2 regions of the Isoptericola aurantiacus genome follow, and region 1 is predicted to be linked to the other one. Evidence: predicted binding sites of a transcription regulator. Region 1 holds the regulator's gene; the other holds the start of a gene.
The links. Region 1 encodes Rex, which represses fermentation and respiration genes when NADH is low (regulators of the CRP and FNR family bind a similar motif). Its sites were predicted from a motif close to CTTGTGAANNNNTTCACAAG; they were not measured.

Region 1 (4,408 bases):
ATTGGGATTTAAGAAAAAGGTGGCAAACTGGTATAGGTCGTCAGGAGATCTGTACACTGTAGTCGGCCTCCAAGATTCCAGTTGGGATGGGTCTAACTACGTAAATATCGGCTTCGCCCCTGTCGCCTATGCTAAATCAGGTTGGTTGGCGGATTCGAAGTGTCTTGTCAGGTTCAGAGCGGAATCGATCACCTCCATTTCTCGCGACAGTTTGATCTTGTTGTCTGGCAGGACGATGAAGGAGGTTGCAGGGGACGATCTCCGAGCGGCCGTCCTCGAACACATCGCGAATCCAGTCGCGCGAGTAGTTGACCCAGTCGAAGACATTCAGGACCTAAAGATGCTACTTCGCACCAAGGTTAGCGATCAGGTTTTCATTCATCGCGATATCAAGAAAGAACTAGACTGAAGATGCACTCAGGGCTTCGGCAAAGGCCGGCTTGTAGGAGTTTGAGGGCTCAACGCAGATGAGGGTGTAGCGCTGGCCGGCTGAGCCAGGGCTCCGGCAAAGTCGGTTGGGCGGGGCGTGAGGGGCAGCGTGACTGGCCTGGGGTAGCGGCGCGGGCGTGCTCTGACCTGGGAAGATGGGGTTTCCTACACCAATCCGTCTGCCAGGCTGGAGCACGCCCGCTTGTTCTCATGGGTCTGCCCAGAGTTTGGTTGACGCTCGGGGTGTGTGGTCATCAGGCCGCTTGTGCGGCCGCGTAGATGGTCTCAAACTCGACCGTGGTGAGGCGACCGAGGCGGCGTTGACGGCGGCGACGGTTGTACTTCGTCTCGATCCAGGTCACGATCGCCAGACGCAGGTCCTCGCGGGTGTCCCAGCGTCGGGTGTCCAGGACGTTCTTCTGCAGCAGGGAGAAGAAGCTCTCCATGCTGGCGTTGTCCCCGGCACCGTAGGAGCGTCCCATCGAGCCGACCAGGTGGTGGCTCTTCAGCAGGCTTTGGTGGCTCATGGGACATCCGGTAGGGGGCCCGTTTCGTTTGATCTCCTCGGACTCCTCGCTCGTGGTCCCCGGGCGGTCGCCGGAATCGACCTGCGCCTGGCGCACCGAGCGGCGCACGGTCTCCACGCTCAGCCCGGTCTGGCGGGCCACCGCCTCGCACGCCGCGGTCAACGACGGGTACTCCCCACGGTGCTCGGTCACCAGACGCACCGCCCGGGCCTTCACCTGCGGATCAATCTTCTTGGGCACGGGCCCATCCTTCCTGACTGTCGACTCAGAAAGGAACGGCATGAAACCTGGGGCGCTTCATCCACCTCAGCAACCGCGGGCCCACAGTCCAACGACACATCCGCGACAGCCGAGCCCGCCACCACCACCGAAGGTGCCACCAGAGCAACCACAGCAACCAGCGGAACCCCCACCCCAGACACCCTTGACCAAGAGAACCGCATAAAGCCGACCTTCCACCCTCATCAGATTGTTGTCCCGGTCAAACCTTGACCAAGACAACGCTGAAAACAACCCGAGGGATCAGTTCGTTATGCAACCGTGATCCTTGACCTCCGTCACACTCGGAATACTCCGGGACTGCCCCCGGTTCATGCATTTCGATGGACCTCGGCCGCCCCGGCGGCGGTCGGACCTGAGCACCACGACACCGACTCACAAGGAGCACCCATGGCTACGCCGCTGCCCTCGGGCCTGACCACCGGCACCTACGTCATCGACGCCGCGCACTCGACCGCGTCCTTCTCCGTCCGCCACGCGGGCATCTCGAAGGTCCGCGGCACCATCGGCATCACCTCCGGCACCATCGCCGTCGGCGAGGACCTCGAGTCCTCCTCGGTCACCGCCGAGCTCGACGCCGCCGCGGTCAGCACCGGTGACGAGAACCGTGACGGCCACCTCAAGAGCGCCGACTTCTGGCACGCCGAGGAGAAGCCCGTCTGGTCGTTCGCCTCGAAGGGCATCTCCGTGGACGGCGACGCCTACGTCATCACCGGCGACCTCACCATCAACGGCGTGACCAACACGGTGGACCTGCCGACCGAGTTCGCCGGCACCGCCACCGACCCGTTCGGCAACCCCCGCGCCGGGTTCGAGTCCGAGCTCGAGATCAACCGCAAGGACTACGGCCTCACCTGGAACGCGGCCCTGGAGACCGGCGGCATCCTGGTGGGCGAGAAGGTCAAGATCGCGCTCGACATCTCCGCCATCGCGCAGAACTGATCCGTCCGGCGTGACCGCCGCAGATCCCCGTGGGCCCGGCCCACGGGGATCTGCGCGTTCCAGGGCGTCCGCAGGCGGGAGACGGCCTACCGCGCGGAGGCCGGCGGAGCCACCACGCCGTCCGGGGCGGCGACGCCGTCGGCCCCGACGCGCTGGGCCTGCTGCGCGTTGCGTGCCGCCGCGTGGAACGCCAGGATCTGCAGCTCGCCGGCCACGTCCACGCTGCGCACCACGACGTCGTCGGGCAGCTGCAGCGCCACCGGGGAGAACGACAGGATCTCCCGCACCCCGCAGGCCACGATCCGCTCGGCCACCGGCTGTGCCGCCGAGCCGGGGGTGGCCAGGATGACCATCGACACGTCGCGGTCGGCCAGGATCGACTCCAGGTCGTCCACGTGCTCCACCGGCAGCCCGGCCGCCGTGCGCCCCACGACGGCGGGGTCGGCGTCGAGCAGCGCCACGAGCTGGAAGCCCCGGGCCGCGTAGCCGGAGTAGTTCGCCAGAGCGTGCCCCAGGTTGCCGACGCCGACGATCGCCAGGCGGTGCTCCGAGCCCAGCCCCAGCGCCGCCGCGATGTACGAGGACAGTGAGTCGACGTCGTACCCGACGCCCCGCGTGCCGAAGGAGCCCAGGTAGGAGAGGTCCTTTCGCAGCTGCGCGGGCCCCACGCCCGAGCGCTCGGCCAGCTCCGACGACGACGTCGTCGCCACGCCCTCGCGCGTCAGGTCGCGCAGGGCGCGCAGGTAGTACGGGAGCCGCGCCACCGTCGCCGCGGGCACCGTCACCTCACCGATCTCGATCACGTCCGCTCTCCTCCCGGGCGCCGGGCGAGCCGCCGCGCCAGCCGCGCGGCGTCGACACGCCAGAAACCCTGCTGCACGCCGTCCACCTCGACGACGGGCACGTAGTCGCCGTACCGCTCCACGAGCACCGGGTCGGCGTCGACGTCGACCTCCCGCCAGGCCTCCGACGCCTCGGTGCACACCGCGGCGACCACCGCCCGTGCGTCGTCGCACAGATGACAGTCCGACCTGGTGTACATCACCACCCGGCACGCTTCGTCGGGTGCGGTCTGGGGCGTGCTCACGGGGACAGCGTATCGGCGCGGATACAGTGGGCCGCATGCCGTCTCACGCCGTGCACCCGGACCGACCGCGGGCGGCCGCCTTCTTCGACGTCGACAACACGATCATCCGTGGCGCCAGCTCGTTCCACCTGGCCAGGGCGCTGTACCGACGGCGGTTCTTCGGCACCGCGGACCTGATCCGGTTCGGGTTCATCCAGGCCAAGTACCTGGTCTTCGGGGAGTCGCGCTCCCAGATCGAGACCGTGCGCAACAAGGCCCTCTCGCTGATCGGCGGGCGGTCCGTCGCCGAGATCACCGCCGTCGGCGAGGAGGTCTACGACACGGTGCTCGAGCTGCGGATCTTCCCCGGCACCAAGCGGCTGCTGGACGAGCACGTGGCCGCCGGCGACGAGGTGTGGCTGGTGACCGCCACGCCCGTGGAGATCGGGGGCCTCATCGCTCGCCGCCTGGGCGCCACGGGGTGCCTGGGCACCATCGCCGAGCACACCGACGGCTACTACACCGGGGCTCTGGTCGGCGACCTCATGCACGGGGAGGCCAAGGGCGCCGCGGTGCGCGAGCTCGCCGAGCGCGAGGGGCTCGACCTCGAGGCCTCCTACGCCTACGGCGACTCGCTCAACGACCTGCCGATGATGCGGTCGGTGGGCCACCCCTGCCCCATCAACCCCGACGTCCGCCTGCGCCGGTACGCCAAGGAGGTCGGCTGGCCGATCCGGGAGTTCCGGGGCCGCGGGCAGCGCGTGGCGGGCCGCGGCGTGCGCACCGCCTCGTGGGCGGGAGCGGCCTGGGTGGCCGGACTGGTGCTGCGCGCCGTGCAGCGCACCGTCCGGCGGCGCCTGCAGGGGCGCTGAGCCGCCCCGTCCCGGAACGCGACGAGCCCGGCACCCTGATCGGGGGCCGGGCTCGTGACGGGCGCCCGCGCGACGGCGGGCGGCGTCTCACTTCTTGTTGCGGCGCTGGTGACGCGTCTTGCGCAGCAGCTTGCGGTGCTTCTTCTTCGCCATACGCTTGCGGCGCTTCTTGATGACGGAGCCCATGAGGTCCTCACAATGCTGGTCGGTAGGTGGAGCACGGTTGGTCCGAGCTGTGCCGACCAACGCGAAAAAGTCCGTCTCTCAGAATACCCGATCACCACCGGTGCCCC
Region 2 (4,408 bases), on a different contig from region 1:
CGCGTTCGGCGCGCCGACGTCGGACGGCGGCACGCCGGTGGTGGGTGCGTCGTACGCGGGGGAGACGCTGCGCACCCGCGCCGGTGACGGCGGGCCGTGGCAGGTGCGGCACCGCGGCGAGCTGCTGCGGATCACGGTGCCCGCCGAGGGTGCCGACCTCGCCGTCGTCGCTGCTCTGCGGGACACGCAGATCCCCGTGGCCGACGGCGGTCGGGAGGTCGAGGTGCTGTGGTCCAAGCTGCGGTTCCTCGCCCCGCTGGCCCTGCTCACCTCGATCCACGGCACCGGGATCGGACCCGGCCTGGCCCGGGATCCGGGTCTCACGGACGCGCTGCTGGGTGAGGTCGCCGCCGTGGCGAGCGCGGAGGGCGTGCCGACGTCGGGCGACGACCTGCGCGGGATCCTGGCGGGGCTGCCCGCCACGATGCGTTCGTCCCTGCAGGCGGACCTCGCCGAGGGGCGCGTGGGTGAGCTGGACGCGATCGGTGGTGCCGTCGCACGGCGAGGCGTGCGGCACGGGGTCGCCGCACCCGCCCTCGAGGACATCGTGAGCCGGCTGCGCGCCGAGGTCGCCTGAGCCTGCGGCCGCTCGGTCGGCGAGCCGGCCGCGTACGGGCGCGCGGACCCGTGGGCTCAGAGCCGGGAGTCGGCCCGGGACTCGTAGACGCTGGCCGGCAGCACGCCGTCGACCGGCGCGGGCAGCGCGTCGGCCGCCAGCTCGTCGGCGGCGCTCGAGGTGGAGTCGATCTCGCGGGCGTCCGCGGGCACGCCGTCGAGGCTCGGCATCATCGTGGCCAGGCGGGCACGCCACGCCGGGAACTCGGCCGGGAAGCAGCGGCCCAGCACGTCGACCATGGCCGAGACGGCCGTGGAGGCACCGGGGGAGGCGCCGAGCAGGCCGGCGATGGAGCCGTCGGCGGCGGCGACGATCTCGGTGCCGAACTGCAGCACGCCCTTGCCGTCGGCGTCGCGCTTGATGACCTGCACGCGCTGACCGGCGGTGATCGTCTCCCAGTCCTTGGGGTGCGCGGTCGGCATGAACTGCTGCAGGGCCTGGAACTTGGTCTCCGGGGCGGCGACGACCTGACCGACGAGGTACTGGGTCAGGTCGAGGTTCTTCAGCCCGGCACCCAGCATCGAGGTCACGTTGTGGGCGCGCAGGGAGGTGATCAGGCCCAGGTACTTGCCCTTCTTGAGGTACTTGGGGCTGAACCCGGCGTACGGGCCGAACATGAGGTAGCTCTTGCCGTCCACGACCCGCGTGTCCAGGTGGGGCACCGACATCGGCGGGGCGCCGACGTCGGCCTTGCCGTAGACCTTGGCCTGGTGGCGCGCCACGACGTCGGGGTTGTCGGTGCGCAGGAACTCGCCGGAGATCGGGAAGCCGCCGAAGCCCTTGATCTCGGGGATGCCGGCGGACTGCAGCAGCGGCAGCGCGCCACCGCCCGCACCGACGAAGACGAATCGCGCGTCGAGGGTCGAGGTCCGGGGCCGGGCGTTCCAGGAACGGTCCTTGACCCGCAGTCGCCAGCCGCCGTCGCGACGGCGCTTGAGCGAGGTGACCTCGCGCTCGAGCTGGAGCTTCGCGCCGTGGGCGACCATGCCGTCGATGAGCTGGCGCGTGAGGTTGCCGAAGTCGACGTCGGTGCCCGCTGCGGAGCGGGTCGCGGCGATCGGCTCGGAGGCGTCGCGCTCGGTGGTGAGCAGCGGGGCCCAGCGTGCGATCTCGGCGCGGTCCGTCGAGAGCTCCAGGTCGCGGAAGAGCGGGTGCGCGCTGAGGCTCTGGTGGCGGCGGCGCAGGTAGTCGACGTTCTTGGCACCGCGGACGAACGTCATGTGCGGCGTGCGGCTGATGAACGACGAGTCGCCGAGGGTCCCGGTGGCGAGCAGGTGGTGCCAGAGCTCGCGGGAGGTCTGGAACTGCTCGTTGATCGCGACGGCCTTGGAGATGTCGATCGTGCCGTCGGGCTTCTCCGGCGTGTAGTTGAGCTCGCACAGCGCGGCGTGCCCGGTCCCCGCGTTGTTCCACGGGTTGGACGACTCGAGCGCGACGTCGTCGAGGCGCTCGAGGATGCGGATCGACCACGTCGGTTCGAGCTGCTGGATCAGGGTGCCGAGGGTGGCACTCATGATCCCGCCGCCGATCAGGACGACGTCGACAGCGTCGGAGGAACCCTTGCCGGAGGTCGTTTCGCGCGTAGTCACTCGGTCATGCTACGTCGCTGGTGAAAAGTGTCACAAACAATGAGAGCAACGTCACAAGGCGCTGACCTGCAGTGATGTGGGTCACAGTGCGACCGGCGGTTGAACGGGCAGGTCGCGCCGTCAGGGCCACAGGAGCTCGGTGACCCAGGACGCGGCGCCGTCGCCGGCACCCGCCTCCCGAGCCGCCGTGCGGTAGCGCACCCGGGTCTGCCCGGTGCCGGATCCCGAAGCCCAGAACTCGACCTCGGTCGCCTCGAGGCACCAGGCGGTCCAGCCCGGTGCGACGAGGTCGGGGTCGGCCCGGACCCGGTGCAGGGCGTGGGCCCACGCGGCGCGATGCTCGGTCAGGGAACCGAGCGGCTCGCTCTGGCGGCCGACCAGCCCGGTGGCCCGCGAGGCGTCGGACCGGGCCCGGAACTCCGCGACACCGACGTCCGGGTGCGCCGTCGCACGTCCGGCCACGCGGATCTGGCGGCCGGTCTCGCGCCACAGGAAGGTCAGGGCGGCCCGCGGGTTCGACGCGAGGTCGGCGCCCTTGGGACTGGCGGCGTGCCCGGCGAACCACCAGCCCGTCTCCGTGAGGTCCTGGAGGATCACCGTGCGGGCCGCGACCTGCCCGCCGGGGCCCGAGGTGGCGAGCGTCATCGCCTGCGGCGCCAGCGCCCCGGCGGCCACGGCGTCCTCGAACCAGGTCCGGAACAGCTCGTGCGGTGCGCCCGGCAAGGTGCGCAGGTCCTCGACCTCCCAGCCGGACAGGCCGTCGGGGAGGACGGGCAGCGCCCGCAGGCGTTCGCGAAACGTGCTCATGGCGCTCCTCGGCCTCGCCGGCGGTGTCGGCGTCGTCGGGTCCGTCTCGTCGGGGTCCGTCCCGCCCTGCGAGCCCAGGATTCACCCTACCGAGAGCCGACGGCGCGACCGGCGGCACGCCACGTGCCCTTGTGCCGCGCCCCGAGTGGCGCGACCATGGCCCCGACCGGCCCCGCGGCCGGACGAAGGAGTGAGATGAGGCCCGACACCACCTCGCAGACCTCTCCGCCCCCGGACGGCGGCGGCCGGCACCCGCGGCACGGCGCGAGCGCCGACACCGGTCCCGTCGCCTCCGTCGCGACGTTGTTCGCGTCCGAGCCCGCCGCGGCCCACGGCGTCGTCGCTCCCCACGGACCGCCCCCGGAGCCCTCCGCACCGCGTCCTGTCCAGACGGTCGTCCTGGCGGCCGCGCTCGTGCTCGCGCTCGCTGCCTCGGCGGGCGTCGCCGTCCTGTGGTCCGCGAACCGCAAGCTCGCGGCGGAGGTGGAGACCGCCGTCGGGCAGGCCGAGACCGCACGCCAGGAGTCCGCCGACCTGCGGTCCGAGCTGGCGGCCGCGCCCGACGCGGCCACGATCGACGGGCTGGCGGACCGCCTCGCGGGGGTCGAGGACTGGACCGGGCTCCCGGCGGACGGCACCGCCGGGACGACCGACCTGCAGACGCGGCTGCTGGAGGTCACGAACGGGATCGACAGCCTCGAGTCCAGCCTGCAGGACGGGCTCGGGACCGTCCGGAACGACCTCGACTCCGTGCGGGACGACCTGGGCACGGGCGGTGAGGGCGCGACGAGCGCCGACCTCGACGCGTTGCGCCAGGAGATCGGCGGCCTGCGGACCGCGGTCGACGAGGTCCGCCAGGACGTCGGCGTCCTCTGCTGGGCCCTGGGCTACCGCTCGGACGTCGCCGCCACCTGCTGACGGGCCGGCGGCCACCGTCAGAAGTGGTCGCGCACGTGCACCTGGCGCCCTGCCCACACCGCGTCCCAGACGGCATCGTGCGCGTCGGGGCCGGAGAGGTGTCCGGCCAGCCGCAGGTTCGCGCAGGACTGGGCGCCGGCGTAGGACAGGGCGAGCCCGGCGGAGGTGAACGTCGGCCGCGCGGCCGGGCCGCCGTCGTCGGGCACCACACGGGTGCCTGTGCCGGCAACCTCGAGCGTCCAGGAGCCCGCCAGGTCGGGGGCGGTGGCGTCGACCACGGCGAACGGCACCCGCGCGGACAGCGGCGCCTGCCGGGCGGCGCCGAGGGCGCCCGGGAGGTCCAGCAGCCGCAGCATGTACGGCTGGTTCTGCACGAGGGACGTGGCATGGTCGGGCAGCACGAGCCGGCTCGGGTCGGCGCCCGACCAGCCCCCGGAGGTGCACAGGCGCACGGACCCGGTCACGGTCGCGAAGGACC

Region 2: mqo (malate dehydrogenase (quinone)) is a predicted target of Rex. The motif match lies at 2,223-2,242, and genes of this name have one in related genera.

Annotation. Positions count from the first base shown of each region.
Region 1 is NZ_JBJBAE010000001.1:297,895-302,302, forward strand. It holds gene ACIQLL_RS01355 (DUF4304 domain-containing protein) at 1-409, shown strand, start outside; partial or broken gene ACIQLL_RS01360 (IS3 family transposase) at 684-938, opposite strand; gene ACIQLL_RS01365 (YceI family protein) at 1,626-2,177, shown strand; gene ACIQLL_RS01370 (redox-sensing transcriptional repressor Rex) at 2,264-2,980, opposite strand; gene ACIQLL_RS01375 (glutaredoxin family protein) at 2,977-3,264, opposite strand; gene ACIQLL_RS01380 (HAD family hydrolase) at 3,300-4,115, shown strand; gene ACIQLL_RS01385 (30S ribosomal protein bS22) at 4,203-4,301, opposite strand.
Region 2 is NZ_JBJBAE010000006.1:137,822-142,229, forward strand. It holds gene ACIQLL_RS15810 (ketopantoate reductase family protein) at 1-577, shown strand, start outside; gene mqo (malate dehydrogenase (quinone)) at 634-2,205, opposite strand; gene ACIQLL_RS15820 (pyridoxine/pyridoxamine 5'-phosphate oxidase) at 2,326-3,012, opposite strand; gene ACIQLL_RS15825 (hypothetical protein) at 3,208-3,930, shown strand; gene ACIQLL_RS15830 (GNAT family N-acetyltransferase) at 3,948-4,408, opposite strand, start outside.